Regions from separate parts of the Sphingomonas sp. SORGH_AS_0879 genome, predicted to be linked through region 1. Evidence: riboswitches for the same ligand, from Rfam matches in the RefSeq annotation. Region 1 holds a riboswitch; the other holds the start of a gene.
The links. A riboswitch is a leader RNA that binds a small molecule or an ion and turns the genes downstream of it on or off. The one in region 1 is predicted to bind thiamine pyrophosphate.
Positions count from the first base shown of each region.

Region 2: linked by a shared signal. The riboswitch ahead of QE379_RS12680 (TonB-dependent receptor) and the one ahead of thiC (phosphomethylpyrimidine synthase ThiC) in region 1 are both predicted to bind thiamine pyrophosphate.

Region 1 covers NZ_JAUTBJ010000002.1:4,097,317-4,112,165, reverse strand. The annotation lists gene QE379_RS19190 (methylated-DNA--[protein]-cysteine S-methyltransferase) at 19-516, shown strand; gene QE379_RS19185 (FMN-binding negative transcriptional regulator) at 513-1,142, shown strand; gene QE379_RS19180 (OsmC family protein) at 1,347-1,748, opposite strand; gene ppc (phosphoenolpyruvate carboxylase) at 1,754-4,429, opposite strand; gene QE379_RS19170 (hypothetical protein) at 4,652-5,095, opposite strand; gene QE379_RS19165 (HNH endonuclease) at 5,114-5,680, opposite strand; gene gluQRS (tRNA glutamyl-Q(34) synthetase GluQRS) at 5,776-6,627, shown strand; gene QE379_RS19155 (twin transmembrane helix small protein) at 6,637-6,864, shown strand; gene QE379_RS19150 (cob(I)yrinic acid a,c-diamide adenosyltransferase) at 6,869-7,432, shown strand; gene egtB (ergothioneine biosynthesis protein EgtB) at 7,473-8,744, shown strand; gene egtD (L-histidine N(alpha)-methyltransferase) at 8,747-9,724, shown strand; gene QE379_RS19135 (ferritin-like domain-containing protein) at 9,925-10,908, shown strand; gene QE379_RS19130 (ferritin-like domain-containing protein) at 10,942-11,946, shown strand; TPP riboswitch at 12,104-12,194, shown strand; gene thiC (phosphomethylpyrimidine synthase ThiC) at 12,243-14,111, shown strand; gene QE379_RS19120 (RelA/SpoT domain-containing protein) at 14,135-14,849, opposite strand, start outside.
Region 2 covers NZ_JAUTBJ010000002.1:2,553,987-2,568,835, reverse strand. The annotation lists gene QE379_RS12735 (ROK family transcriptional regulator) at 1-75, opposite strand, end outside; gene QE379_RS12730 (TonB-dependent receptor) at 199-2,739, shown strand; gene QE379_RS12725 (YdcF family protein) at 2,748-3,896, shown strand; gene QE379_RS12720 (nuclease) at 3,908-4,885, shown strand; partial or broken gene QE379_RS12715 (MFS transporter) at 4,939-6,177, opposite strand; gene QE379_RS12710 (NUDIX domain-containing protein) at 6,358-7,056, opposite strand; gene QE379_RS12705 (cysteine hydrolase family protein) at 7,135-7,716, shown strand; gene QE379_RS12700 (glycosyltransferase family 2 protein) at 7,937-8,947, shown strand; gene QE379_RS12695 (acyl-CoA dehydrogenase) at 8,953-9,936, shown strand; gene QE379_RS12690 (PIG-L deacetylase family protein) at 9,933-10,586, shown strand; gene QE379_RS12685 (class I SAM-dependent methyltransferase) at 10,583-11,176, shown strand; TPP riboswitch at 11,248-11,357, shown strand; gene QE379_RS12680 (TonB-dependent receptor) at 11,421-13,700, shown strand; gene QE379_RS12675 (phosphotransferase enzyme family protein) at 13,703-14,849, shown strand, end outside.

The DNA.
Region 1 (14,849 bases):
ATGCGATAAGGTCGCGCCATGTTGAGCGAATGCACCATGGCCTCGCCGGTGGGCGAGTTGACCCTCGTGGCGAGCGAGCGCGGCTTGCGCGCCGTCCTCTGGGCCGAAGAGCGGGCGGGCCGCGTGCCCTTGCCCGAACGGCGCAGCGACCCGGCCCATGGCATATTGGCCCAGGCGGTCCGCCAACTGACCGACTATTTCGATGGCCAGCGCCGCGCCTTCGACCTGCCGCTCGATCCCGTGGGCACCGACTTTCAGAAGAGCGTCTGGACCGCCCTGAACGCCATTCCTTATGGCGAGACGCGCAGCTACGCCGCGCTCGCCACCGCGATCGGGCGGCCGGGGGCGTCGCGGGCGGTGGGGGCGGCGAATGGCCGCAATCCGCTGTCGATCGTCACGCCCTGCCACCGGGTGATCGGCGCGAACGGCACGCTGACCGGCTTTGCGGGCGGACTGGCGGTGAAGCAGTGGCTGTTGGCGCACGAGCGCGGCGAACCGGCGCTGGCTCTGGCATGAGCTATCCGCCACGTCAGTTTCGGGAAACGCGCGAAGCGGTGTTGCTGGAGGCGGTCGGGGCCATCGGCCTCGCCTCGCTGGTCGTGGTGCGCGACGGCGCGCCCGAGGCGGTTTCACTGCCGATGCTGGCGGTGCCGCAGGGCGATGGTTGGATGCTGGAGGGGCATGTCGCGCTCGCCAACCCATTGTGGCGGCTGGCCGAGGGCGGTTGCGCGGCGTTGGCGATCTTTCAGGGACCGCATGCCTATGTCCATCCCGGCTGGTATCCGGCCAAGCGCGAACATGGGAAGGTCGTGCCCACCTGGAACTACGTCACGGTCCATGCGCATGGTCCGCTATTCTCGACACGCGATCCGGCATGGCTGGCGGCGCATCTCGCGCGGCTGACCGATGCGCGGGAAGCCGGCCGTGATGATCCCTGGTCGCTGGACGATGCCCCGGACGGTTTCATCCAGGGCTTGCAGCGCGGGATCGTCGGGCTGACGCTCCGGGTGGAGCGGCTGGAAGGCATATGGAAGATCGCGCAACATCATGATGACGCGAACCGCCGCGGCGTGATCGCCGGGCTGGCGGCGTCCTCCGACTCGGGCGACCGGGCGATGGCGGAGGTGATGGCGGAGCGGTAGAGGCTTGCGGCGGTTCGCCAGATGGTCGCTGGCCGGCGGAGGATCAATGGCCGTAACGGGGGCCTTGAAGCGACTCCACCCGAAACGGGTGAGAGACCATGCGTAATATTGTGGAGGGGCGCGCCGTGCGAGGCGTCCTTTGCCGAAGCCCCCCTCCGTCAGGCCTTCGGCCTGCCACCTCCCCGTGCCGGGGAGGATCGTCGGTCAGTCCTGCCAGATGATTCGGATCGGCGCGTCGATGCCCAGCACCGCATGGACCGGGCAGGCCGCAGCCGCTGCTTCCAGTCGCTTGCGCTGGCCGACATCGTATCGCCCCGGCACGCGCACCGTCACCGCCATCTTCACGATCCGGCGCGCGGCGTTGCCCATCTCCTTGGTCACGGTCGCGGTCGCGCCCGCCAGTTCCAGCCCGGCGACGCGTCCCGCCATCGCCATGATGCTGAGCACGCAGCCGCCCAGCGACACCGACAGCATGTCGCTCGGCGAGAAGTTCTCACCCCGTCCGCCCAGTTCCTGCGACGCATCCATGACCAGCACTGCGCCATTATCGGGATGTGCGACATGGCAGCGCAGCCCGCCTTCGTAATGAACGACGAAATCCGCCACGACGCTTATCCGCTGTTGCGCAAGGCCGTGGCGATGCCGTTGATCGACAACAGGATGCCCTCGCCGATGCGGGGATCGTCTTCGCCCGCCCGGTGGCGTTTCATCAGCTCGATCTGGAGCAGGTTGAGCGGCTCGATATAGGGCAGGCGCAGGCGGATCGAGGCCTCCAGTGCCGGATTGGCGGACAGCAGTCGCGTCTGTTCGGTCACGGTCAGCAGCCCGTCACGCGCCCGGTGCCAGCCGTCATGGATGCGCCCGAAGATCGCATCGCGCATCGCTTCATCCTCGACCAGCCCGGCATAGCGGCGTGCGATGCCGATATCCGACTTGGCGAGCACCATCTCCATATTGGCGAGCGTCGCGGCAAAGAAGGGCCAGCTCTTCGCCATCTCGGCGAGCAGCGCCTTGTCCTCGAACCGCGCGATGGCGGTGCCGACCCCGAACCAGCCCGGCAGCATGACGCGCGCCTGCGCCCAGCTGAACACCCAGGGGATGGCGCGCAGGTCTTCGATCGCGTCGGATTTCTTGCGGCTGGCCGGGCGGCTGCCGATCTTCAGCCCGGCGATCTCGGCGATCGGGGTCATCTGGCGGAAGAAGGTGCGGAAGCCCTCCGTGCCATAGACCAGATCGCGATAGGTGGTGAAGGCGGTCGCCGACAGCTCCTCCATCGCGGCGGTGAAGCGCGCGTTATCCGCCGCCGACAAACGGTCGGGCTCCAGGCTGGCGAGGAGCGTGGCCGAGGCCATCGCCTCCAAATTGGTCAGCGCGGAGTCGCGTGTGCCATATTTGCCCGCGATCACCTCGCCCTGTTCGGTGATGCGGATGCGCCCCTGCACCGTGTCGTGCGGCTGGGCACGGATCGCGGCGAAGGCGCTACCCCCGCCGCGCCCCACCGCACCGCCGCGCCCGTGGAACAGCTGCATCCGCACGCCCGCCTCCTCGAACACCGGGCGGAAGGCGCTCGATGCCTTGGACAGCGACCAGGTGGAGGTCAGGTAGCCGCCATCCTTGTTCGAGTCCGAATAGCCGATCATCACCTCCTGAGCCCCTCGCGCGCGGACGATGGTGGCGATCTCGGGCAGCGCGAAATAGGCGCGCATGATCTCGGGGCCTGCCTCCAGATCCTCGATCGTCTCGAACAAGGGCACCGCCATGATCGCGGCGGTGGCGGGATTACCGGGGCGGTAGAGGCCGAATTCCTTCAGCATCAGGTTGATTTCCAGCAGGTCGGACACCGACTTGCCCATCGAGACGATATAGTTGGTCAGGCACTTCGGCCCGTATTTGGCATGCGCATCGGCCGCCGCCTGGACGATCGCCAGTTCGGAGCGGGTCTCGTCCGAATAGTCCGCATAATGGCTGAACAGCGGTCGGGCATTGGCCAGTTCGCGGCGGAGCAGCGCGACGCGGGCGTCCTCGTCCAGCGCCAGATAATCCGCCTCGACCCCGGCGACCTTCAACAGTTCGGCGACGACCCGCTCATGCACCGCGGAATTCTGGCGCAGGTCGAGCGTCGCCAGATGGAAGCCGAAGGTCTCGACCGCGCGGATCAGCCGTCCCAGCGCGCCACCGCTCGCCAGCGCCCCGTCACCGCGGGCCGCCAGCCCGCGCGCGATCGCGACCAGATCGGTGCGCAGCGCCTTGGGATCGGGATAGGGCTCGCCGGTCAGCCGACCGGGACGCGGCGGGGTCTTGCCGGTCAATTTCTGATGGGTCGCGGCGAGGCGGGCATAGATGCCCGACAGCGCACGGCGATAGGGCTCGTCCGAGCGGCTGAGCGCATCGTCGCCGCTCGCATCGGCCAAGGCCAGTACCGCCGCGTCCACCTCGGCATGTTCGGTCGAGATGGACAGCTCGGCGCCCAGCGCGTGGACCGCCTCGCAATAATGGGTCAGCACCGCGTCCGCCGCCTGGGCGAGCGCGGTGGTCAGCGATTCGGCGGTGACGAAGGGATTGCCGTCGCGGTCGCCGCCGATCCACGAACCGGGCCGCAGGAAGGCGGGCACGCGCGCGCCGAACGCCTTGTCCCAGCGCTGATACAAGGCGGGTAGCACCGGCAGGAACACGTCGCGCAGATAGGACAGCGCCGTCTCCACCTCGTCGGTGACGTACAACCGCTCGCGCCGCAGCACACGGGTCTGCCACAGCAATGCGATCTGGCGGCCGATCGCGGCCTCCACATCATCGCCATCGGGCGTCACGTCGCGGCCCGCATCGCGCATCGCCAGCAGTTCGGCGATGCGGTTGCGGTGGTCGATCATGCTCTTGCGCCGCACCTCCGTGGGGTGCGCGGTCAGCACGGGAACGACCAGCGCACGGGCCAGCAACTCCATCGCCGCCTCGCGGTCGATGCCCTTGTCAGCCAGCGTCTCCAGCACCTCAGCGATATCGGTGCCCGGCTCGCGCGCGATGCCCTGGCGATCCTCGGCCAGATTGGCGAGCATCGAGAACAGCATGAAGCCGCGCACGAAATCCAGCGTCTCGTCCAGCGCCAGCTTTTCCAGTTGTAGATCGACCTCGGCATCGTCGCCCAGGCCGCGGTGGCGATTGACCGAGGCGCGGCGAATGGCCTCCGTCGCCTCGAACAGCGCATCGCCGCCATAGCGGCGGATCACGTCACCCAGTTGCGCGCCCAGAAAGCGGATGTCGGCATTGTTGGCGATAGGAGGCAAGGTCGTCATAGGCGCCATTGCTGCAACGCAATAGCTTGGGCGTCAACCGATTGCCGTGCGTAATTTTGGTATAATATTATTCGATAATGCGTGTCGGTAGTTGCGTTTCACGGGGCTCGGCAGCGTGGCGAAGGCGGCATCGTGCGAGCCCGACAAGTGTGAGGTCCGTAATTCCGGGCTGTTGGGCATCGCCGCTGAAATTCCGCGCCGACAGATGATGAGTTGATACCCTTAATTCGTATTCCCTGGCGCACCCGCGCCCGTCGCTACCGGATTGCTCGGCGTGGCGGGGCGTTCGGTGCGCGAGGCTTCGCGTTCCTCCGACGTCACCGTGCCGTCGCGGTTCAGGTCCATCCGGTCGAACCGGGCCAGCATCCCCTCGAAAAATTCGCTCTCGGTGATCTCGCCGTCCTTGTTGCGGTCGAGTTCCCACAGCCGGGAATTGGTGCTGGGCATTTCATCGGGCGTGATGATGTCGTTGCCGTCGCGATCCAGTTCGCGGAAGCGGCGCGCCATCATGCCTCCGAAATCGACCCGCGACGTCACGGAAGGCGGCACGAACCCGGCCTTGGCGGCGGCGCGATCGGCCTCGGCGCGGTTTTCCTCCTTCTTTCCACAGGCGGTGGTCGCGGCCATCAACGCCGTCAGCCCCAGGCCCATCGCCCATGCACGCATTCGACACTCCCAGCTTCGTTACGCTTCCAACTCAACGTCCCAGTACAGCCAGTCGTGCCATGTTTCATGCAGATAATTGGGCGGGAAGCTGCGGCCATGTTCCTGCAAATGCCAATTCGTCGGGCGGATCGGCTCGATATGCAGCGGCATCGCGGCCTGGCGCGGGGTGCGCCCGCCCTTCTTCAGATTGCAGGGGGCACAGGCGGTGACGACATTCTCCCAGGTCGTCCGCCCGCCCTGTGCGCGGGGGATGACATGGTCGAAGGTCAGGTCGCGGTGCGATCCGCAATATTGGCAGGAGAAGCGGTCGCGCAGGAACAGGTTGAAACGGGTGAAGGCCGGGAATTGCGACGGCTTCACGAATTGCTTGAGCGCGATGACCGAGGGCAGCTTGACCTTGGCGGTCGGGCTGCGCACCTCACGCTCATAATGGGCGACGATATCCACCCGGTCGAGGAACACGGCCTTCACCGCGGTCTGCCAGGGCCAGACCGACAGCGGATAATAGGACAGCGGCGTATAATCGGCGTTCAGCACGAGAGCCGGACAGGAGTCCGGGTGTCGGATCAAGTCGGGATGAAACACAGCTCCTCCCTTCGCGGTACTGCTGCGCCTTTCGCCCAGCAGCGTGACATGGCTATGACAGCATGGGACGGGAATCGCGGTCAAGAGGCTGGGCGATGAGCGGAGTGCGACCCGTGACGCGTTTTGCGCCGAGCCCGACCGGGCGGCTGCATCTGGGCCATGCCCTGTCGGCGGTGCGCGCGCATGATCTGGCGCGGGCGGGGGGCGGCCGTTTCCTCCTGCGGATCGAGGATATCGACGGCACCCGCAGCCGCCCCGAGCATGTCGAGGCGATTCTTCGCGATCTGGAATGGCTGGGCCTGGAATGGGACGATCTGTCCTTCCAGTCCGAACGACTGGACCTGTATGCGGCGGCGCAGGCGCGGCTGGCCGACTTGCTCTATCCCTGTTTCTGCACCCGCGCCGAGATCGCCGCCAGCCTGTCCGCGCCGCATGGACCTTCGCCCATTTATCCCGGCACCTGCCGTCATCGGTCCGCCGAGGAGCGCGCCGCGCGGATGGCGGAGCCGCATGGCTGGCGGATCGACATGGCGCGTGCGGCGGCGCTGGCAGGCCCGCTGGACTGGCATGACGAAGGGGCGGGTGCAGTCGTCGCCGATCCGCTGAGCCATGGCGACGTGATCCTGGCGCGCAAGGACGCGCCCGCCAGCTATCATCTGGCGGTGACGGTGGACGATGCGGCCCAGGGCGTGACCGATGTGGTGCGCGGGGTCGATCTGTTCGAGGCGACCCATGTCCATCGGCTGCTCCAGGCGCTGCTGGGCCTGCCGACGCCGCTCTATCACCACCATCCGCTGATCGTCGGCGCGGACGGCCAGCGTCTGGCCAAGCGCCACGGCGCGCCCGCGCTGGCGGCGATGCGAGAGGACGGGGTGGACGGCCGCGCGCTGGCGGATGCGCTGCGCCGCAATATGCTTCCCGCTGGATTTCGGCTGGGGGAGGCGTAAGCTTCGGGCATGAGCACTTTTCTCGTGATCCTGCTGATCGCCGCGATGATCGCCACCGTCGTCGCGCTGGTGCGTGGCATCATCTCCTTCCTTCAGGAAGCGACCGCCGAGGCGAAGGGGGAGGGGCCGACCGCGTCGCAGCTCAAGTCCAACCGGATGATGCAGCAGCGCATCTTCTTCCAGGCGCTGGCGATCACCGTCGTCGTGCTCTTGCTGTTCATGGCGGGGCGGACCTGATTCCTTGGTCAAGCTGACGAAAATCTACACCCGCACCGGCGATACGGGCACCACCGGGCTGGTCGACGGATCGCGCCGGTCCAAGGCCGAGCCCCGCATGGTCGCGATCGGCGAGGTGGATGAGGCGAACAGCGCGATCGGCGTCGCGCTGCTGTCGATCGAGGGGACGCTTCACGAGCAATTGACGCGCATCCAGAACGATCTGTTCGACCTGGGCGCCGACCTCGCCACGCCGGGGGAGATCGAGGGGGCGCTGCGTATCCTGCCCGAACAGGTCGCGCGGCTGGAGGCGGAGATCGACGCGATGAACGCGACGCTGTCGCCGCTCACCAGCTTCATCCTGCCCGGCGGCACATCGGCGGCGGCGCATCTGCATCTGGCGCGTGCGATCGCGCGGCGCGCCGAGCGGGCTGGGGTCGCGCTGGGTGAGCAGGAGGCGATCAACCCGTCCGCGCTCGCCTATCTCAACCGTCTGTCGGACTGGCTGTTCGTCGCCGCGCGCGCGGTGAACCAAAACGGCGCGTCGGACGTTCTTTGGGTTCCAGGAGGGGTGCGAACGACACGGTAAAGGGCCGGTCGCTGTTCCCCGCAATCCGGGGAGCACCCGAATGCCGACTATCGTCCCGTCCTCCGCGACGGCGCCGACGCCTGCTCATCGACTGGCATCCCGTTATCGCGCGGTCCGGGGGCTGACCCTGTCGCTGGCCGAGCCGCTGTCCGACGCCGATGCGACGGTGCAGTCCATGCCCGACGCCTCGCCCGCCAAATGGCATATGGCGCACACGACCTGGTTCTTCGAAACCTTCGTGTTGCGCGATCATGTGCCGGGTTATCAACTGCACGACCCGCGCTTCCCGTTCCTGTTCAACAGCTATTACGAGGCGGAAGGAAAGCGCCATGCGCGGCACCGCCGGGGGATGATCACCCGCCCGACGCTGGACGAGGTGCGGGCGTACCGGGCGCATGTCGATGACGCGCTGATGGCGGCGATGCCCGATCTGCCCGAGGCGGCGCTCGAACTGGTCGCGCTGGGGTGCCACCACGAGGAGCAGCATCAGGAATTGTTCGTCACCGATATCCTGCATCTCTTTTCCGAAAACCCGCTCGAACCCGCGCTCTACGCGCCCCGGCCCAAGACCCCGGTCGCCATGCCGGGGCCGATCGGCTGGATCGAGGGGCGGCAGGGGATCGTGCAGGTCGGCCATGACGGACAAGGTTTAGCCTTCGATTGCGAGGGGCCGCGCCACGACGCGCTGCTCCATCCGCACGCCGTCGCCGACCGGACCGTCACCAATGCCGAATGGATGCGCTTCATCGAGGATGGCGGCTATCGCGATCCGCGCCTCTGGCTGTCGGACGGCTGGGCCTGGGTGAAGGCAGAGGGCATCGCCGCACCGCTCTATTGGGAAGAACGCGACGGCGGCTGGACCCGTTTCGGGCTGGACGGGCGGCGCGCGATCGACCCCGCCGCGCCCGTCACTCACGTCAGCTTCTACGAGGCCGATGCCTATGCGACCTGGGCGGGCGCGCGGCTGCCGACCGAGATGGAATGGGAAGCGGCGGCGACCGCGCACGACGCCTCCGCCGGCAACCAGATGGACGCCGCCGGCGCGATCGAGCCGCGCCCGGCCACCGAGGGGCCGGCCTTTTTCGGTGATGTCTGGGAATGGACCGGCAGCGCCTATCGCCCCTATCCCGGCTTCCGCCCCGTCGAGGGCGCGGTCGGCGAATATAACGGCAAGTTCATGAACGGGCAGTTCGTCCTGCGCGGCGGCAGTTGCGCGACGCCGCGCGGCCATGCGCGCGCCAGCTACCGCAACTTCTTCTATCCCCATCAGCGCTGGCAATTCACCGGCGTCCGTCTGGCAAAGGACCTGTAACCATGCTGAAGCCCGAGATCGAGGACGGTCAGATGTCGCTTGCCGACCCCGCCTTCCGCGCCGATGTGCTGGCCGGGCTGGAGCGTCGCCCGCGCGCCATTCCCGCCCGCTGGTTCTATGACCGCAAGGGGTCGGAACTGTTCGAGGCGATCACCGACCTGCCCGAATATTATCCCACCCGCGCCGAAACCGCGATCCTGAAGACCATCTGCCCCGATCTGATCCGGCATGTCGGCAAGGGGCGCGCGGTGGTCGAGTTCGGATCGGGCTCATCGACCAAGACGCCGGTGCTGCTCCGCTGCGTCGAGCCGTCCGCCTATGTACCGATCGACATTTCGGGCGATTTCCTGCGCGACTCCGCGCGCAACCTGCAACAGGCCTTCCCGGACCTGCCCATCCATCCGCTGGAGGGCGATTTCATGCGCCCGTTGGCGCTCCCTGCCATGGTCGCCGACGCGCCCAAGCTGGGCTTCTTCCCCGGATCGACCATCGGCAACATGACCCCGGCCATGGCGACCGACCTGCTGCGCGCGATGCGCGGCTCGCTGGGCGAGGGGGCGATGCTGTTGATCGGGATGGACCGGGCCAAGTCGAGCGAGGTGCTGGTCCCCGCCTATGACGATGCGCAGGGGGTGACGGCGGCGTTCAACCGCAACCTGCTCGACCGGATCAATCGCGAGCTCGACGGCACCATCCCGGTCGACGCCTTCCGCCACCGCGCGGTGTGGAACGACGATCGCTCGCGCATCGAAATGCACCTGGCCGCCGAGCGGGACGTCGACTTCACCATCGAGGGCCGCCCCTTCGCCATGGCGGCGGGCGAGACGATCCATACCGAGAACAGCCACAAATATGGCCCGCGCGATGCCAAGATCCTGTTGCGTGCGGGCGGCTGGACGCCGGTGGCGCAGTGGAGCGACCCGGACGACCTGTTCGCCGTCTATCTTGCCGAGGCGCAATCGGTCCGTCTCGCGCCATGACCGGCCTGTCGGCATAAGATTTTCGGCAAAACGCTTTTTTTTAAAAAAGCTGCGTCTTTTTTGGGTGGATGACGTTTCGCTTCATGGTCCGGCTGAAAACCTAGATCAAGGAAAGTTCTCGGCCATGCCCCTTTGTGAGCTCTTCTGACGGTTACCTAAATACAGAAGAGCTCATCTTGGTTCCTTTAGGGAGGAGCATGATGACGGAAAGCGCACAACTGCTCGACGCGTTCGACGCGCGGGCCGAGCGCCGCAATCTGCGGCGCGATTTCTTCAAACTCGCGGTCGGAGCGGCTGCTGCCGGAGCGACCGCCTTCACCCTGACCAGCAAGGCCGGGGCACAGGCGGCGATCACCGATACCGACATCCTGAACTTCGCGCTGAACCTCGAATATCTCGAGGCGCAATTCTATGCCTATGCCGCCAACGGCGCGGGCCTGCCCGCCAGCCAGTTGACGGGCACGGGCAACCAGGGTGCGGTGACCGGCGGCGCGCAGGTCAATTTCGCCACCGGCAACGGCGACGACGCGATCATCGGCCAATATGCGCGAGAGATCGCCGCCGACGAGGCCGCCCATGTCGCCTTCCTGCGCACCGCGCTGGGCAGTGCGGCCGTCGCGCAACCGGCGATCAACATCTCCGGCGACGCCAATGGTCCGTTCACGGCGGCGGCGCGCGCGGCGGGCGTGGTCGGTGCCACCGAAACCTTCAACCCCTATGCCTCGCCGACCGCGTTCCTGCTGGGCGCCTATATCTTCGAGGATGTCGGGGTGACCGCCTATAAGGGCGCCTCGCCGCTGATCAGCAACAAGACCTTCCTCCAGGCCGCGGCGGGCATCCTGGCGGTCGAGGCCTATCATGCCGCGATCGTTCGCACGACGCTCTACGGCCTGGGCTATGACATGAACAACCCGCAGCCCTCGCTGATCACCGCGGCAGGCCGCATCTCGGACGCGCGCGACAGCCTCGACGGCTCGACCGACCTCGACCAGGGGATCGCGCAGACGACCGTCAACGGTCAGCTGGTGTCGAACATCGTGCCGCTCGACAATAACGGCATCGCGTTCAGCCGGACGCCGCAGCAGGTGCTCAACATCGTGTATCTGAACAATGCGGCGGCGACGCTCGGGGGTTTCTTCCCGGCGGGCGTGAACGGCACCCTGCGCGCCAGTGCGGCGAACTGATCCCTTTTTCCTCGTTTCGAGAGGATTATCATCATGAGCGAAGAACGCTTCATTCTCGATGTCATTGACGAAGCCTCGGCCAAGCGCCGGGCCGATCGCCGCCGTTTCATGCGCATGGCCGCCGGAGCGGGGGCCGTGGGCGGACTGGCGATGCTGGGCGCCTGCAACAATGACGATGACGACGTGATCGTCGTCCCCACCCCGACGCCGACCGCCAGCCCGACCGGGTCGGTCACCGATGCCGATGTGCTGAACTTCGCGCTCCAACTCGAATATCTGGAAGCGCAATTCTACAGCTATGCCGCCTTCAATACGGGCCTCGCCGCGTCGTTCCAGACGGGGACGGGCACGCAAGGGGCGGTCGCGACCGGCACCAGCGGCCAGCCGCGCGGGGTCGCGTTCAAGGACCCGATCGTCGCGCAATATGCGCGCGAGATCGCTCTGGACGAGATCGCGCACGTCAACTTCCTGCGCACCGCGCTCGGCACCTCGGCGGTGGCGCAACCGGCGATCAACCTGTCGGGCGATGCCAATGGCGCCTTCACCGCGGCGGCGCGTGCCGCCGGCGTGATCGCGGCGGACGCGACCTTCGATCCTTACGCCTCGGACGAGAATTTCCTGCTCGCCGCCTATATCTTCGAGGATGTCGGGGTGACCGCCTATATGGGCGGTGTCACCCTGTTGACCAACAAGACCTATGTCGAGGCGGCGGCGGGCATCCATGCGGCGGAGGCCTATCATGCCGGGCTTGTCCGCTCGGTCCTGTATCGCAAGGGGCTGACCACCGCCGCCGGACAGATCTCCGACGCGCGCGACAGCCTGGACGGCTCGGCCGACCTCGATCAGGGCATCGTCGCGACGGTCAACGGCACGCAGGTGGCGAACATCGTTCCCGCCGATTCCAATGCGATCGCCTTTCCCCGCACGCCCGGCCAGGTGCTGAACGTCGTCTATCTCAACAAGGCGGCGGTGACCGGCGGGGGCTTCTTCCCCAACGGCCTGAACGGCAACGTCCGGACCAGCGCCGCCAGCGGATAAGCACCGATCCTCTTCACGGTCCTTGCCCCGATCGGCCCTAGTCCCCTGGCCGGTCGGGGTTTTTTTGTCGCCGCGCCGTGCCCCTATCCGGGCGGGTCATGGCGCGGCAAAGCAAAACCCCTTCTTATCCGCCGTAAAACCGCTTATGCTGCGCCCATCCCCGGGGGAGCGCTGGCCTGCGCTTGAGAGGGGGGCAGGAGCCCCCGACCCGCTGAACCTGATCCGGCTGACACCGGCGTAGGGAGGGAGCGGCCCCATCTCTCATGGTCCGTTTCCTCCGCATGGAGTGGACGACTATGGCAGATATCCCCGTAAAGACCGAGATTCCCCCCGCGGGCAGCGCAATAGGCGTGACCACCGGCCCCATTCGTGGCTCGAAGAAGATTCATGTCGGACCGCTGGGCGTCGCGATGCGCGAAATCCATCTCGACCCCTCCTCGGGCGAGCCGCCGCTGCGCGTCTACGACACCAGCGGCCCCTATACCGACCCGACCGCACGCATCGACATCATGGCGGGCCTGCCGCAGATCCGCCGCGCGTGGATCGAGGGGCGCGGCGATGTCGAGGCCTATGACGGCCGCGAAATCCGCCCCGAGGACAATGGCCAGCTCGGCCCCGACCGTTCGGGCGGCGTGCCGCAATTCCCGCGCACCGGGCTGAATCGGCCGCTGCGCGCGCGTGCAGGCATGAACGTCAGCCAGATGCATTATGCACGCCGCGGCATCATCACGCCGGAAATGGAATATGTCGCGACCCGCGAGAATCTGGGCCGCGAGATGCTGCGCGAATATGCCCGCGACGGCGAAAGCTTCGGCGCGGCGATTCCCGATTATGTCACGCCCGAATTCGTCCGCGACGAAGTGGCGCGCGGCCGGGCGATCATCCCCAACAACATCAACCACCCCGAATCCGAGCCGATGGCGATCGGCCGCAACTTCCTGGTCAAGATCAACGCCAATATCGGCAATTCGGCGGTCGCCTCCAACGTCGCCACCGAGGTCGACAAGCTGGTCTGGTCGATCCGCTGGGGCGCGGACACGGTGATGGACCTGTCGACCGGCCGCAACATCCACGACACGCGCGAATGGATCATCCGCAACTCGCCGGTGCCGATCGGCACCGTGCCCATCTATCAGGCGCTGGAAAAGGTCGGCGGCATCGCCGAGGAGCTGACCTGGGAAATCTTCCGCGATACGCTGATCGAACAGGCCGAGCAGGGCGTCGACTATTTCACCATCCATGCGGGCGTCCGCCTGCCCTATATCCCGCTGACCGCGAAGCGCGTGACCGGCATCGTGTCGCGCGGCGGCTCGATCATGGCGAAATGGTGCCTGGCGCATCACAAGGAGTCGTTCCTCTACGAACGCTTCGACGAGATCACCGAGATCATGAAGGCCTATGACATCGCCTATTCGCTGGGCGACGGCCTGCGTCCCGGCGCGATCGCCGACGCCAATGACGAGGCGCAGTTCGCCGAACTCTACACGCTGGGCGAGCTGACCAAGCGCGCCTGGGAACAGGATGTGCAGGTGATGATCGAGGGCCCCGGCCATGTGCCCATGCACAAGATCAAGCAGAATATGGACAAGCAGCTGGAGGCGTGCGGCGAGGCGCCCTTCTACACCCTCGGGCCGCTGACCACCGACATCGCGCCGGGATACGACCATATCACCAGCGGCATCGGCGCGGCGATGATCGGCTGGTACGGCACGGCGATGCTCTGCTACGTCACGCCCAAGGAGCATCTGGGCCTGCCCGACCGCGACGACGTGAAGGTCGGCGTGGTGACGTACAAGCTGGCCGCCCACGCCGCCGACCTGGCCAAGGGGCATCCCGCCGCCAAGATGCGCGACGACGCGCTCAGCCGCGCCCGCTTCGAGTTCCGCTGGCGCGACCAGTTCAACCTGTCGCTCGACCCCGACACGGCGGAATCCTACCACGACCAGACGCTTCCGGCGGAGGGTGCGAAGACCGCGCATTTCTGTTCGATGTGCGGCCCGAAATTCTGCTCGATGAAGATCACGCAGGAGGTTCGGGAATTCGCGGCGAAGCAGAACGCCCCGGTGGAGACCTTCGTCGCGGCCGAGGACGCCGAGGCGGGGATGCAGGAAATGAGCGAGAAATTCCGCGAGAAGGGCGGGGAGGTTTACCTTCCGGCGGAGTGAGGGGTCAGGTGGAAGGCGGTTTCTTACAAACCGCCTTCCTCTTGAATTATTTTCACGAAATCGATGGGGTCATAAAAATAGTTGCGATATGCCGATCTCAACTGCTTCGGGTTATCGGATCGGACATATACCGCATTAACACTATCGTCGCTTGCTTCCAATTCGCTTGCTTTTGCAATCGCCAAGGCTGCTGTTTTGAATGGCAAAACTTCAAGTTCGAGAGATCCATTTTGATGGCGATGAATGTTTAGAACGTTATGATTTTGAAGGTTTTCTTCATCCTCAAACTGTTTCAAAAGTTCAAGTCGCCTAAGTATCCCAAGCTTGTCTTCAAGGCCTTGAAGTTCGATCTGTAAGTCTTGAGTATCGAGCTCTGGAAAGGCTTTTGATAGGCCTTCATGTCTGCGGGCAATAATTTCGCTTGCAATAGAAAAAAAGCGCCCCCGCTCGGTTGAATCCAGTTCAAACTTTGTCCGCTCACCATCTAGAAGGTCGGAGATTTCTACGGCAGTTGCCCAAGCATGCTGGGCGCGCGTTCTATATTGAAGCTCCACCAATAACCCATCCCAAGGCTTCTTTTCCTGACTTCTAGTGCTGCCACGAGGAAAATGACGATAAACGTCATGTATACCTCTGTATCCTGTCGCTTTTGGATGCTCTATATAATTATATTTATCAGGATCATGGCGCAAACTATGCTCAACATTTCGCATTACCTGCGAGGAGTGAATGTAAGAC
Region 2 (14,849 bases), 1.5 Mb from region 1:
CTGCGCGCCGTGGGTCCGCAACTGCCAGAGCAGGCGTTTTTCCTCGTCCAGAAGAGTGAGTGAGGGGTATCTCATGGCCTGGACTTGATAACCGCCTGAAGTTGGGGAGGCGATTAATTTTCGCGGAAATAAATAAATCCGTCACACGCACCGCCCATCGGCGCGCTCAATCGCACCGCATTTCGGGGGAACATTCTGATGAAACGCCACAATCTCTTCGCCAGCTCCGCTATGGCCGCACTGTGCGTGATGGCTGCTCCGGTCCATGCGCAGACGGCCAGCCCGACCCCGACCGAGGCGATGGACCAGGTCGCGTCCGAGACGACCGCTGCCGATCCGGCGCAGGTCGATAACGGCGCGCATGGCGACATCATCGTCACCGGATCGGCCCGCGCGCAGCGTCGCTTCGACGTCTCCTATGCGGTCAACTCGCTGTCGCAGGCCGATGTGCAGAAGATCGCGCCGAAGAGCTTCGCCGATCTGCTCGGCACGGTTCCCGGCATCCAGGTCGAGGCGACCGGCGGCGAGGTGCAGAACGTCACCCGCGTGCGCGGCATTCCCACCGATCGCGGCTATCTGATCTTCCAGCAGGACGGCCTGCCGCTTTACCACGAGATCGACGGCGTCTTCTTCAATTCCGGGGAAGGCATGAACCGCTACGACCTGATGACCGAGCGGGTCGAGGTCGTGCGCGGCGGCCCGGCGCCGATCTATGCCAGCAGCGCGGCGGCTATCGCCAACAACATCACCGTATCGGGCGGCCCGGTGGCGCGGGGCAAGGCGCAACTGACGCTGGGCGACACCGGCCTGTACCGGCTCGACGCGATGCAGTCCGGCCCGATCAGCGACGACACCTATTTCGCGATCGGCGGCTTCCTGCGGCAGCATGACGGCTATCGCTATGGCGGTTTCCCCAGCGACAAGGGCGGCCAGATCCGCGCCAACCTGAAGCACGACCTGAGCAACGGTTTCGTCAAGCTTTCGGCCGAATATGTGAACGACCACAATGTCTTCTACCTGCCGATCCCGACCAATGATCCGCGCAATCCGACCGTCTCGCTCAATCCCTATATCGACTATTTCACGGGCACGTTGAACTCGCCGTCGCTGCGCAACGTCAACATCAAATATCGCGACGGGGCGGGCGCCTTGCAGAGCATGAACCGCGACCTGTCCAACGGCCGCCATATGCGGTTCTTCAACGCCGCACTGGACTATGAGGCGGACTTCGACGGCTGGAAGGTCTCCGCCAAGCTGGGCGGGACCAAGGGCAAGTCGAGCTTCGACGCCTTCTACTCCACCACCAATCCCGCCGACGCCAACAGCTTCGCCGCCAGCTATCTGAACGCGGCGCGCACCGCCTTCGGTGCCAATGTCGCGCGGCTCGGCTATGCGTTTGCGGGGACGAACGGCGCGTCGGTCTATGATCCCTCGGCCGCGTCGGGACTGGTCATGTCGGGGCAGTATCGCGCGTCGGAATCGGACTTCTACTCGGTGCAGGGCGACCTCAGCGTTACCCGCCAGTTCGCGACCGGCCTGGGCGAGCATGACGTGCGCGTCGGCGTGTATAGCTCCTTCTACGGCAACACCCTGCTCCAGGCCTATCAGGACATGTTGATCGAGGTGCGCAGCCAGCCGCGCACGCTCGACCTCGTCGCCTATTCGGCGACCGGGCAGGTGCTGGGCTCGGTCACCCAGAACGGTGTGCTGCGCTACACCACCACGCTCAATCAGGGCGCGGGCGATGCGCAGATGATCGCCTTCTACGCCAACGATACCTGGGACATCACGCGCGGGCTTCGCGTCGACGCGGGTATCCGCACAGAACGCTATAGCTACAAGGGTTTCGCCTCGCCGACGACGCAGGTCAATCTGGGCGACGCGACCACGCTGGCCGACGACACCACCCGCGCCTTCACCGGGCAGGTGCTCGACCAGCGGCTGAAGCCCAATGCGACCAACTGGACGGTCGGCATCAATTACGACCTCACCCGCCATTTCGGCGCTTATGGCCGCATCTCGAACCTCGAAGTGCCGCCGCAACTCGGGGTGGTGACCAGCATCAATCCGGCGATTGTGAAGACCAAGGCGCGCCAATATGAAGTCGGCCTGAAGGCGAGCTTCGGCCCCAACTATCTCTATGCGACCGGTTTCTATACCAAGTTCAACCCGTTCAACGCCTCCTTCGCCGCGTTCAACCCGGTGACCGGTCGCAATGACCAGACGCTGCCCTTTATCGGCGAGGCATCGGTGAAGGGTGTCGAGGTCGACGGTCGTGTCGCGCCGGTCCGCTGGTTCTCGCTCGACGGATCGGTCACCTGGCAGAATCCGGAATATGCCAATCTCCAGAACACCTCGGGAGCGGACCCGAGCGCAGTGAACGGCAACCAGATCATCCGCGAGGCCAAGTTCTTCGGCAATCTTCGCCCCAGCGTCGATTTCGACCTGGGCGAGCAGCGGCTGTCGGTGTTCGGTCGGTTCGAATGGGTCGGCCGCCGCTATGTCGATCTGTTCAACCGTACCGCGATGCCGGGATACCAGACGGTTGGCGCGGGTGCCTCGCTCGACTGGGGGACGTGGCGCGTTCAGGTGGTCGGCGACAATCTGTTCAACGCCCATGGCCTGACGGAGGGCAATACCCGGACCGACCAGTTTGCGGGCCAGGGTTCGTCGACGGCGATCTATGGTCGCCCGCTGTTCGGGCGGAACTTCCGCCTCATCGTCAGCCGGAGCTGGTGATGCGGACCATGGCCAGCGCCGCCATGCTCGCCCTGACGGCGCTCGCCGCCCCGGCGCAGGGGCAGGAGGTGGGCGACCGCGTCCTCTCGGCCCTGTCCGCGCGCCTCTTTCCGATGCTCGACGCCGCCGGACGGGATCCGGCTGCGCTTGGGCGGATCGTCGGCACGCCCGAGATGAAGCGCGTCCTGACGGCCCGTCGCGATCGCCGCGCGGGTTGCGGGAGCGATCTGACCTGTCGGGCGCAAGCGATGCTCTGGAGTCCGCAGGATGCCGATGCGCTTCGTCGCGCCGTGGCGGGGGAAAAAACTTTGCCCGCCGCCGATGACGGCGTGGGAGCGCAGGCGGATCGCGAGATCGCGGGCGTCAACATGATCGTCCGCAGCTATGCGCTGGGGGCCGTACCCACCACCGCGATCGACGGGCCCGGCACGGTGTCGCCGCAGGATCGGCAGTCCCGGCTCCAGGCGGCCGACTGGCTATCGGATACGCTCCGCGCCGGATCGGCACAAAGCCTCGATCCCAGCATCGACTATGCGCTGGCGCTGCTTGATGTCAGCGACCGGACCGACGCGATCGGCCATGAGCCGCTGCTGGACGGCGCCAATGCGGCGGCGGCGGCGCGTGCCAGGGGACTGGACTGGCGGCGCTATCGCTATGGCGCGATGATCGTGACGGGCGTCGGACCGGAGATCGAGGGTGAGCCGCTCAGCCCGTTCGGCAAATATCATCTCCGCCTGGCCGCGCGGCGGTTCGCGCAAGGGGATGTCGCCTTCATCCTGGTCAGCGGCGGTCGCGCCCATCCGCGCGCGACGCCCTTCACCGAGGCCGACGAAATGCGCCGGGCGCTGATCGAACGCTACGGCATTCCGCCCGAGGCGATCATCAGCGAGCCCTATGCCCGCCACACCACCACCAATCTGCGCAACGCCAGCCGCATGCTCGCGCGGTTGGGTATGCCCGCCGATGCAGAGACGCTGATCGTCTGCAACCCGGCGCAGAGCGGCTATATCGAAAGCGCCAAGTTCGCCGAGCGCAACATGGCGGAACTGGGCTATCAACCCGGCCGGGTCGTCCGCCGTGTCTCGCCGACCGAACTGGTCTTCCGCCCGTCGCGCCTGTCCCAGCGTGTCGATCCGCGCGACCCCCTCGACCCCTGAAAGGAATCGGCATGAGACGCCTAGCCCTGGCCGCCGCCCTGATCCTGTGCCCCGCCGCCGCCCAGGCCTGGGGCGGGACGGCCCATGCCGTGATCGACCGTGCGGCGATCGAGGCCATCCCGGACGATGGCCCGGTCTTCCTGCGCCGCCATGTCGATTACATCGCCGCCTCCGCCGCCCTGCCGGACAGCTGGCGCGGCGATGCGGAGGGCTTCTCCAAGATCGAGGAGGACCCGAACCATGGCTGGTTCCGCGAGCAATTCGCCTTTCTGAAGCCGATCCCCCGCTCGCGATACGAATTCGTCCTCGCGCTCTACAAACGCTACCAGGTCATCAAGGACCGCGATCCCGCGACTGCTGCGCGCACCAATGTCCGGTGGACCGGGACGCTGCCCTATGCCGCCATGGAGGCCTATGATCGGCTGATCGTTTGCATGCGTGCCATCCGGGCGGCGCGGGCCAGTGGCGGCGATGCCTCGGTGCCGGAACAGCATTGCGCGTTCCAGGCGATCCGGCTGGGCCATTATATCGGCGACGGCTCTCAGCCGCTGCACGACTCGGTCAACTCCGATGGCTGGCGGGGTCCCAATCCGAACGGCTATACCCGCGACCGCAGCATCCATGGGCGGTTCGAGAGCAGCTTCGTCGATGCCATCGGCCTCAAGGCGGGGGACATTCTGCCCCGGATCGGGGCACCGGGCCATCGGGAGGGCGACATGTTCGAGGCCGTGTTGCGCTTCCTCGACCAGTCGGGCGACCGGATGGAGACGGTCTATCGGCTGGAAAAGCGCGAAGGATTCCGCAACCCCGCCGACAAGGACGTGCGCGCGCTGATCTATGAGCGGACGGCGGCGGGTGCGGCGATGCTGCGCGATATGCTCTGCCGCGCCTGGGCGGAAAGCGCGATGCCCCCGGCCAAGGTGTCGCCGTCGCCGCTGGACTTCGACAATCCCCGCTTCAACCCGGAGACGGGCTCCGCCGTGCCCTGACGCCGCCCCAGCGCGCGCATGAGGCTGGCATGGCGCGCATGATCCAGTGTGAAGCGCCGCAGCAACAACATCGCCAGCACCGCACCGACCAGCGGCACCCCCAGCCCGAGCGCGACCATGCCCAGCCGCACCGCCTCGGGCTGGACCGCGCCGGGCACATAGCCGAGCAGGTTCAGCGCCCCGCCGATCATCGCGGTCGAGGCCGCGCCACTGGCCTTCACCAGCACCAGATAGAAGGCGAACAGCCCCGTCTCGAACCGCCGCCCGTGCCGCCACTCGACGACGTCGACCGCATCGGCCAACAGGCCCCAGGGCAGCATGAAGACGCTGGCGAAACCGAAGCCGATCACTGCCGCGCACGCGACCTGTCCCATTGGCCATGTCATGCAAAACCCGAACAGGATCAGCCCGAGCGCGCTCGCCGCATGGCCCGCAGCGAGCAGCCGCGCCTTGCCGAAGCGATGCGCCAGCGCGGTCCAGGCGAGTACGCCGCAAAATTGCCCCGCTGTCATCGCCGTCAACAGCAGGGAGACGGCGCCCGGCCGCGCGACGACATAGCTGCCGACATAGATCAGCATCCGGCCGAAGCACGGCATCGCGAACCCGGTGACCAGCGCCAGTGCCGCCATGCCCAGCACCATGGAATCGCGCAGCGGCACCCTGATCCCGTCGCCCTTCAAATCCTTCGTCGCGGTGGGCCCGTCACGCCCGCCCGACGCCCACACGCACAGCGCCATAGTCAGCGCGAAGGCGAGGCCGACCGCGATCCCCGTGCCCGCCAGGGCGGTGAAATGCCGCGTCCGACCGGCCTGCTGCACCATCGGCGTCAAGACGGTCGCGATGACCAGCGCGCTGGCGGTGCTGAAGAACAGCCGGTATCCCGAAACTCGCCCACGCGCGCGGCTGTCGCGGCTGACCTGCGCCATCAGGGCATTGTGCGGCACATCGACGACTGCATAGGCGCTGCGGAAGATGAGGATCGTGGCCGCCACCACCCAGATCCGGTGCACGCCCAGTCCCGGCATGGCATAGATCAGCGCGAACGCGGCCCCGCATGGCAGCGCCGCCATGGCGATGGTCCAGCGATAGCCTCGCCCCGCCGCGCGACAGCGGAGAACCAGCCGCGCCGCGAGCAGGTCGAACACCAGATCGCCCACCGCCGCGATCAACAGCATCCCCGCCGCCCGCGCGCCGCCCAGCCCGAGCACGTCCGTCAGGAGATAGAGGATCGTCAGGTCGGCGCCACCGAACACCAGCGCCTTGCCGAAGTTGCCGGACGAATAGGCGATCATCCGTATTTCGCTGCCGATGGTCGTGGTCGGCGATGTCGTTCTGGCGAGGAAAATGGGAAATTACATCCTGTTGTCGCGTCCGCCGCCGAGCGTTATTCCGCGATCATGTCATCCCGGCGACAGTGATCGGTGACGTCGATGGACGCGCTGGAGGATGGTGGCCCGGCAGGATAGGGGCCATCACGGCTTTCCGGTGTAGCGATAGAGTTCGGCGGGGCGGAAGGATGCGCCGGTCTCGCGCTCGCCGGTCGCGGCGATCCGGCCGCTGTCGATCAGGCGGCGGCGGAAGGCGGGTTTGTTGAGCGGACGACCCAGTATCGCCTCATGCACGTCCTGAAGCGCGCGGAGCGTGAAGCGTTCGGGCAGCAGCGCGAAGGCGACCGGCGACCAGTCGAGCTTGCCCCGCAGCCGCCGGATCGCAAGGTCGATCATCGCGTCATGGTCGAAGGCCAAGGGGACCGCCGCACCATCGACCGATGCCGTTATGGGACCATCCTCGGACGCGGAGACACGGGCGAGCGTCAGGCCCGGTGCTGCGGTGAAGCGTTCGGCGGGAAGCAGCGCAAAATAGGCGACGCTGATGATCCGCATGCGCGGGTCGCGGTCCACCGCGCCGAAGCTATAGAGCTGTTCGAGATAGGCTTGGTCCATCTGCGCCTTGGCACCCAGCACCCGCCGCGCCGCATCGTCCAGGCTTTCTCGGATGCCGACGAACCCGCCAGGCAGGGCCCATGCTCCCTTATGGGGATGCGCGGTGCGCCGGTGAAGCAATACCGCGGGAGCGCCATCCACAACGCTGGTCAGGATCAGATCGACGGCGACCGAGGGCCGCTCGAACGTCCCCGGATCATAGCGGTCGAGGAACGGAGATTCGTCCATCAACCGGACCTTATATGCATTATGCACTTTACCTATGCGTAACGTACGCCTATGTCAATGGATGAGAGGAGACGTCGGATGCGTTTCGTGGTCGTCGTGGACATGCAGCGGGATTTCGTCGCCTCGGACGGCGCCTTGCTGGTGGCGGGCGCGGAAGAGATGGTCGCCCCGATGAACGCCTGGCTGGCGTCGCTCCAGCCTGCGGAGGTAGCCGGAGTGCTGTTCACCGCCGACACCCATGTCCCCGAGGTCTACGCCCTGTCGGAAGAGGCTAAGCAGTTTCCGCCGCATTGCGAGGTGGGAACGCCGGGCTGGGCGCTGGTGGTCGATCCGAATGTCGTGGATGCGGCCATCCCCACCTACCGGCTGGAAAAGGGGGTGTTCGACATGTGGGCGGAGCCCGGCCTGGTGGTGGAGCGGATCGGTACGGCGGACACGACCGACCGGGAGGCATTCTTCAACGGGTTGCAGGCCCAAGGCGTGGAGCATGTCGAGGTGGTCGGCGTCGCGGCGGATTATTGCGTGCGCTGGGCGGTCGAGGGGCTGCTGGCGCGGGGCTTCCGCGTCACTGTTCCGGTGGGGCTGACACGAGGCATCGTCCGGCAGATCGATATGGTCGCGCTGGAGGAATGGACGGGCCGCAACCTCGCGATTGCATGACGATCGCACGCCGCGAGCGGCCATGGATCTGGGCATCTTCGGCTCGTATCGCCAGACGCGCGGATCGAACGCTAACAGCTTGATATTCATCAAGGCGGAATCCCGCGCTCGCGCCTACATGTGCTATTGATCGGGATCAGCCCTATGATTTCGACAACTTGCTGTCGCGGCGATCCCGGCGGTCGGTAGAGGGAGAACATATCTGCTCGACGACGCACCCGTGGCCATCTGCGTCCCTGCTCGGAACGAGGCGGCGATGTTGCCCGGTCTGCTGGCGGCGATCGCCCAATTGTCCGGCGACCTGGGCGCGTTGGACGTCTGTATCCATCTCGATGATTGTCGGGACGGCAGTGCGGCTCTGCTGGATCAACTTGCGCCGACCTTGCCATTTCGTTTGACCGTGGCGCAGGGGGGCCGCGACGGGCCGCCCAATGCGGGGGCCGCCAGACGCGCGGCGGTGGCGATGGGGCTGGCGCTTCTGGTCGACGGCGAAGGCCTGGTATTCACGACGGATGCCGACAGTCAGCCGCGTCGCGACTGGATCATGGCGGGGCGCAAGGCCCTGATCGAGGCCGAGGTCGCCGCTGGCCGCATCGTCCGAACCCATGGTGGGAACGATCCCCAAGCCTCCAGGATCGAACATTATTATGATCGCCTGCATCGATACCGCCGGAGCATCGACCCGGTGGCGTGGGAGGCGCGCGATACCCATCATTTCAGCGGCGGCGCCAATATCGCGATCCGGGCCTCGGCCTATCGGATGATGGGTGGTTTCCTGCCCCTTCCGTCGGGAGAGGATGCGCGATTGCTCGACGATGCGGCGCGCGCGGGGCTTCGTGTCCGCCGGGATGGTGCGATGGTGGTGGAGACATCTTCCCGCCGCGAGGGGCGGATTGCGGGCGGACTCGCGGGACTGTTGCTCGCGCTGGATCGGGGCGAGCCGCCCCGCATGGCCGATCCACGCGCCGCTGCCTGGCAGTGGCGGGCCCAGGCGGAGGCTCGGCGGGGCTTCGCCATGATCGACCGGGTCGATGTGCGACTGACCCTGGGCGAGCGATTGGGCCTGACGGCGGATCACATTTTGGGTGTCGCACGGGACTGCCCCAATGACGAGGCGTTCGCGATGCGCGTCGTTCCCGCGTCGCCCGATCACAAGGCCATGATATCGTTATGCGAGGCGGAGGATATCCTGACGGGACTGGAAACCGAATGGCGCGAGATGGCGGCATGAACGCCATGGCCGAGGCGTTACAAAAGGCGATCGCGGCGCATGGTTGGGCGGATACGCCGCCCGTCGATCCGCAGATGCCCGAAGGATATGTCGCGTTGTTGACAGGTCTGTACGAATCCGGTCGTCGCGATCTGCCGCTCGCCCGATTGCTCGAAGGGCATGTCGATGCGGGTCAGATCGTGCAGCGCTACGGATCGGCTCGCCAGGTGGAACGGTTGAGGCATCTGGTCGGGCAGGGGGGGATGCTGGGGGTATGGAACGCCGCTCTCGCGGGCGAACCCCTGCGGCTGGAGGGCGATCGACTGAGGGGCGGGAAGAGCTATGCGTCGGGGGCCGGCGTGTTGAGCCATGCGCTGGTCACGGCGGATACGCCCGGCGGCCCGCAACTCCTTCTGCTCGACCTGTCACGAATTGTCCCGGTGATCGATCGCGACTGGTGGCGGGTGACCGGCATGCAGCGGTCCGAGACGCATCAGGTCCGCTGGCACGACGCGGTGATCGAGGACGAGGATCGGATCGGTGCGCCCGATCTCTACGCGCGCGAACCGTTTTTCGGCGGCGGGGCATTGCGGTTCGTGGCGGTCCATGCCGGGGGTGTCGCCGGAATATGCGACCGGACCCGCGACCATCTGGTGCAAACGGGGCGCTCCGACGACCCCTTCCAGTCCGCGCGGCTGGCCGAGTTGTTCGGGCTGGCGGGGACGGCGGCGGCGATCGTGCGGCGGACGGCCACGCTTTGGTTCGAGGAAGCGGAGGATGAGGCGCGGCTGGCGCGGGTCGCCTCCGCGCGTCTGGTCGTCACCGATGCGGCCGAGCGGGCGATCGTGATCGCTCGGGAGGCGGTCGGCCTCGCCGGACAATTCCTGTCGCATCCGCTTTCTGCCCTGCTCAGCGATCTGGCGGTCTATCTGCGCCAGCCCGTACCCGATGTCCAACGCCTTAGGGTCGGGCGGGCGGTGCAACGGGGTTTGCTGGCGCCTTCCTTGTGAAGCTCGGCCTTGTAGGCGTTCGCCGGGCGGTCATCGTCGCGCCGCATCCCGATGACGAGCTGATTGGCGCGGCCGGTCTCATCCAGGCGTTGCGGCGACGCGGTGCGAACGTGTCGGTCATCGTGGTCAGCGACGGCGCGGCCTCGCATCCGAACAGCCCGACATGGCCCGCCCATCGCCTGATCGCCGCGCGAGAGAAGGAGAGCCTGCACGCCCTTCGTCGACTGAAAGTAGGGCGCGACGCCGTGACATTCCTCCGGCTGCCCGATGGCGGTCTGTCGACGCATGGCGATCGGTGCCGCGAGGCGCTGCACCAGGCGCTTCGCAAGCATCGGAAGCCGGATGTGCTGGTCGGGCCCGCCGCGACCGACGCGCATACCGATCACCGGGCAGTCGCGCTGGCGCTTGCGCAGTTCCGGTTCGGCGGACGGCGTCTGACCTATCAGGTCTGGCCGCCCCAGCGCCGGACGGTGGCCCGCTGCCGGACCGTGTCTCTGCCCGGTGGCGCAGCGGCGAAGCGGTCGCTGATCAGGGCGCATCGTACCCAACTCGGTGCGATTGCCGACGACCCGCATGGCTTCGCGATCGCCCGGCATGAACTGGCGGTCTTCGCCCATCCGGTCGAGCGCTTCGTGGAGGAGCGGCGATGAAGGCGATCGATCTCGGCGGCTTTTCCGAGAAGTTCGCGACGGACGACGACCCCTGGCGCACCTTCTCGAACCGGGATGAGGCGGTGAAGCGCGCCGCGATACTGCATGCGCTGGGGGAGGGGCCGCTGGGCCGGGTCTTAGAGCTGGGCAGCGGCAACGGGTCGAACAGCCGGGCGATCGCGCCGCGCACGCTCCGCCTGGATGCGACCGAGGGAACGGCGGAGGGTACACGTCTGACGGCGCGCGCCCTCGCGCCCTGGCCGCGCGGTCGGGCAATCACCCTGGCCTTGCCGGCACGCTTGCCGCGCTCGGCCTATGACGCGGTCGTGATCGCGGAGATTCTCTATTATCTGTCGCCGCGCGCGATGCGACAGGTCGCGATTGATGTCGCCCAAGCGCTCCGTCCCGGCGGACGGCTGGTGCTGGCACATCACCGGATCGACTATTATGATTTCGCCCAGCATGCCGCCGATATTCAGCTGCGTTTCCTTCGCATGACCGGTGTTTCGTGGCGGGTCGCGACCGTGCGGCGCACCGCCCGCTGGCATGTCGTCGTCGCGAGACGAGGTGACGGCCCGTGCGGCAAATGATCGCGCCAGGGCCGTAAAGTGGCGGTCGCGCCGCGATAGGCATTTGCATGTGCGCCAGAAGCGCCTAGACGACGCCATCCCCGGGGGGCCGCTGATGCGCGGTTGAGAGGTGGGCAGCAGCCCATGACCCGCTGAACCTGATCCGGGTCATACCGGCGTAGGGAGGGGCGCGGCTTATCGGTCGTCCCTCCGTGTGAAGTGGACGCGAAAGACGATGCCGGTTGTGACTTCCCGCGATCAGCCGATGATCCGCCGTGGCGCCCTGCTGCTGTCGGCGGCCTGGCTGGCCCTGCCCATGGTGGCATCGGCGCAACAGGCGGGCGACGCCCTGAGCGATATCCGCGTGATCGGCCACCGCGATCCCGAAGGCCTGCTGCCCGATCAGACCGAGCCCAAGGCGGTCAGCGAGATTTCGAGCGACTTCATCGTCAAACAGGCGCCGACGCTCAACGCGTTTCAGCTCGTCAACCTGCTGCCGGGCGCGAATGTCGCCTCCAGCGATCCCTATGGCCTGTCGACCAGCTCCAGCCTGACGCTGCGGGGGCTGGGCCAGGATCAGATCGGCGTGCTGATGGAGGGGGCGCCGCAGAACGACATCGGCTATTACTACGCCTATCCGTCGCAATTCGCCGATCCGGGGAATGTTCGGCGGGTGGTGGTGGCGCAAGGTTCGGTGGATCTCGACTCCCCCACGGTCGGAGGGGCGGGCGGCCTGTTGTCGCTGACGCTCGACGATCCCAAGGCGACGCGCGGGGTACTCGCCGATCTGTCGCTGGGGTCCTATGATCTGCGCCGGGTCTTTGTCCGCGTCGATACGGGTACGATCGGGGGCAGCGGCCTGAAGGCGTTCGTCTCCTATTCCAATACTCGCGCCGACAATTGGCGGGGGCCGGGCTATGACACGCGCCAGCATGTCGATGCCAAGCTGCTCGGCGAATGGGGCGGCGGCAACCGTGCCAGCCTGGCGCTGTCGTACAACGACGCCAATTCCTCCAGCTATCCCAGCCCGACGCTGGCGGACTGGCAGGCGCGGGGGCGTGGGTTCAACTATGCCGCGCGCTATGGGCCGGGGACCACCGATTACTGGCGGCTGTACCGGGCACCGTTCCGCAACCTCTACGCCTCGGCGCCGGTGCATCTGGTCCTGAACGATCGCCTGACGCTGGACAGCACCACCTATCTCCAGTTCGGCTATGGCAATTCGCCCTATGGCACGCAGCTTGCGACCACCGGCAATTTCCTCGGCAACGAGGCGCTGGCCGAGCCGATCGCGCTGCCCGGCGCGGTGGACGGCGTCGCGACGGTGCTCGGCAATTATACGGGCGATCAGATGCGGACGGGGGAGGTCGCCAAGCTGATCATCCAGGCGGGCATGCACCGGCTGACGGCGGGGCTGTGGTTCGACTATGGCACCGACCGCGTCACCCAGACCTATGGCGCGGTCGGGGCGGATGGCTCTCCGGCCGACCCCTGGGGCTTTCCCAGCCGTGCGATCCGCACCGCCGATGGCCGTCTGCTCGCCTATGAAAACCAGCGCACGGTGACGGTGACGAAGAGCTTTTTCCTGGCGGACAGCATCGCGCTCGCCCCGCGGCTGACGGTCGATATCGGGTTCAAGGGCGTCAACCTGCTGCGCAACGGCCACAACTATCTGCCCGGGCCGCAAAGCCGCGTGCGCCGAGACAGCTTCGTCGCCTTGCCCCGCGCGGCCGTCCATTACGCGATCGACGATCGGCAGCAGTTGTTCGCCAATGTCACGACCAACTTCCGCACGCCCAACGAGTTCACGCTCTACAACAGCTACGATGGCGGCCTGGTCTCGACGCGCGGCACCGATGCGGTGAAGAACGAATATTCGGTGTCGCAGGAGCTGGGCTATCGCTATATCGGCCCGAACCTGTCGGCCTCTGTGACGGGCTTCCATTACAAGTTCCGCAACCGCCAGCTCGCGACGGTGGTCGACAATGGCGGTGCCCTGGTCAATTCCACGCTGAACGCCGGGGGGCAGACATCCTACGGCGTCGATGCCGAGATCGACTATCGCCCCGTCAAGGGCGTCAGCGTCTATATCTCGGGCGAGTATCTGCGGGCGCGGATCGACGATGATCTGCCGGTCGGCGACGACTTTCTGCCGACCCGGGGCAAGCGCGCGGTGTCGAGCCCGACGCTCCAGTTCGGCGCGGGCGGCACCTATGACGACGGGCATTTGTTCGGCAGCATCGCTGGCAAATATGTCGGACGCCAATATGCGACGTTCATGAACGACGAGAGCATCGGGGGCTATGCGACGCTCGACCTGGCAATCGGCGTCCATCTGGCGGACTGGATCGACGGCAAGCGGACCGATCTGCGGCTCAACGCGATCAACGTCACCGACCCCCATGTCCTGGCGGGCGTGCAGTCGGTCAGCACCAACGCCCGCGATGCGGTAGGGCGTGGTGGCACCGTCATCGCCGGCCAGGCACCCGCTTATTATATCGGCGGCGGTGCGGCGGTCACGGCGACCCTGTCCCGCGCCTTCTGACCATGACCGCCGCCGCCTCGACCACCGATCATCTCGTGCATGGCATGGGGCTGGCCCTGGAAGCGCCAGTCTGGCCCGCCATCACGTCCCATGAGGCGACGGAGGTATTGGCCCGCTATCCGGGAGCCGCGCCGATCGAGGCGTTGCGCTGGCATTCGCCGCGCCCCTTCTCGGCGGCGACGCTGATCGAGACGACGGGCGACACGCTCCTGTTGAAGCGGCATGATCGCCGGATGCGCACGGTCGCGGGACTGGCGGAGGAGCATGCCTTCATCGCCCATCTGTCGGGCGCGGGGATGCCGGTGCCCGAGGTCATGCTCATCCGGGATGGAGCGAGCGCGGTTGCGCTGGGGGATTGGACGTACGAACTCCATCGGCGGGCGGCGGGGGACGATCTTTATCGCGATCGGCAGTCGTGGACGCCGTTCCGATCCGCCCAGCATGCCCATGCCGCCGGTGTTGCGCTCGCGCGGCTGCACGGTGCGTCGCAAGGGTTCGACGCACCGGCGCGGATCGTGCAGCCCCTGGTCGCCAGCTTCCATATCCTGTCCGCCACCGACCCGATGGCTGCGACCGAGGCCTATGTCAAAGCGCGCCCGGCGCTCGCCGCGTTCCTGGCGAGACGGCGATGGCGGAGCCGGTTGTCGGCGCTGTTCGCGGCGTTCGGCGAAGGACTGGCGCCGCTAGTTGCGGGGCAGAGGCCGTTATGGACGCACAATGACTGGCATCCCTCCAATCTCCTCTGGACGGCGCAAGGCACGGTCGAGACCGTGTTCGACTTCGGCTTGGCCGACCGGACCTGCGCGGCCTATGATCTGGCGATCGCGATCGAGCGAACTGCCTTTGCATGGCTGGAATTGGGCACGGGTAAGGACGACGCCATCGCCGATCCGTCGGCGGCGCTATCCCTGATCGCGGGATATGAGACGATAACCCCGTTGGGGGATGAGGGAAGGGAGGCGATCCTCCGGCTGCTGCCGCTCGTCCACATCGAATTCGCACTGTCCGAAATCGATTATTTTGCCGGGATTGTCGGCGACCCGGCGGCGGCATCGCTTGCTTGGGACGGGTATCTTCTCGGCCATGCGGAATGGTTCATGTCGGCGACCGGACGGGACTTTCTCGCCGCTTTGCGCAACGGCGGAAGAA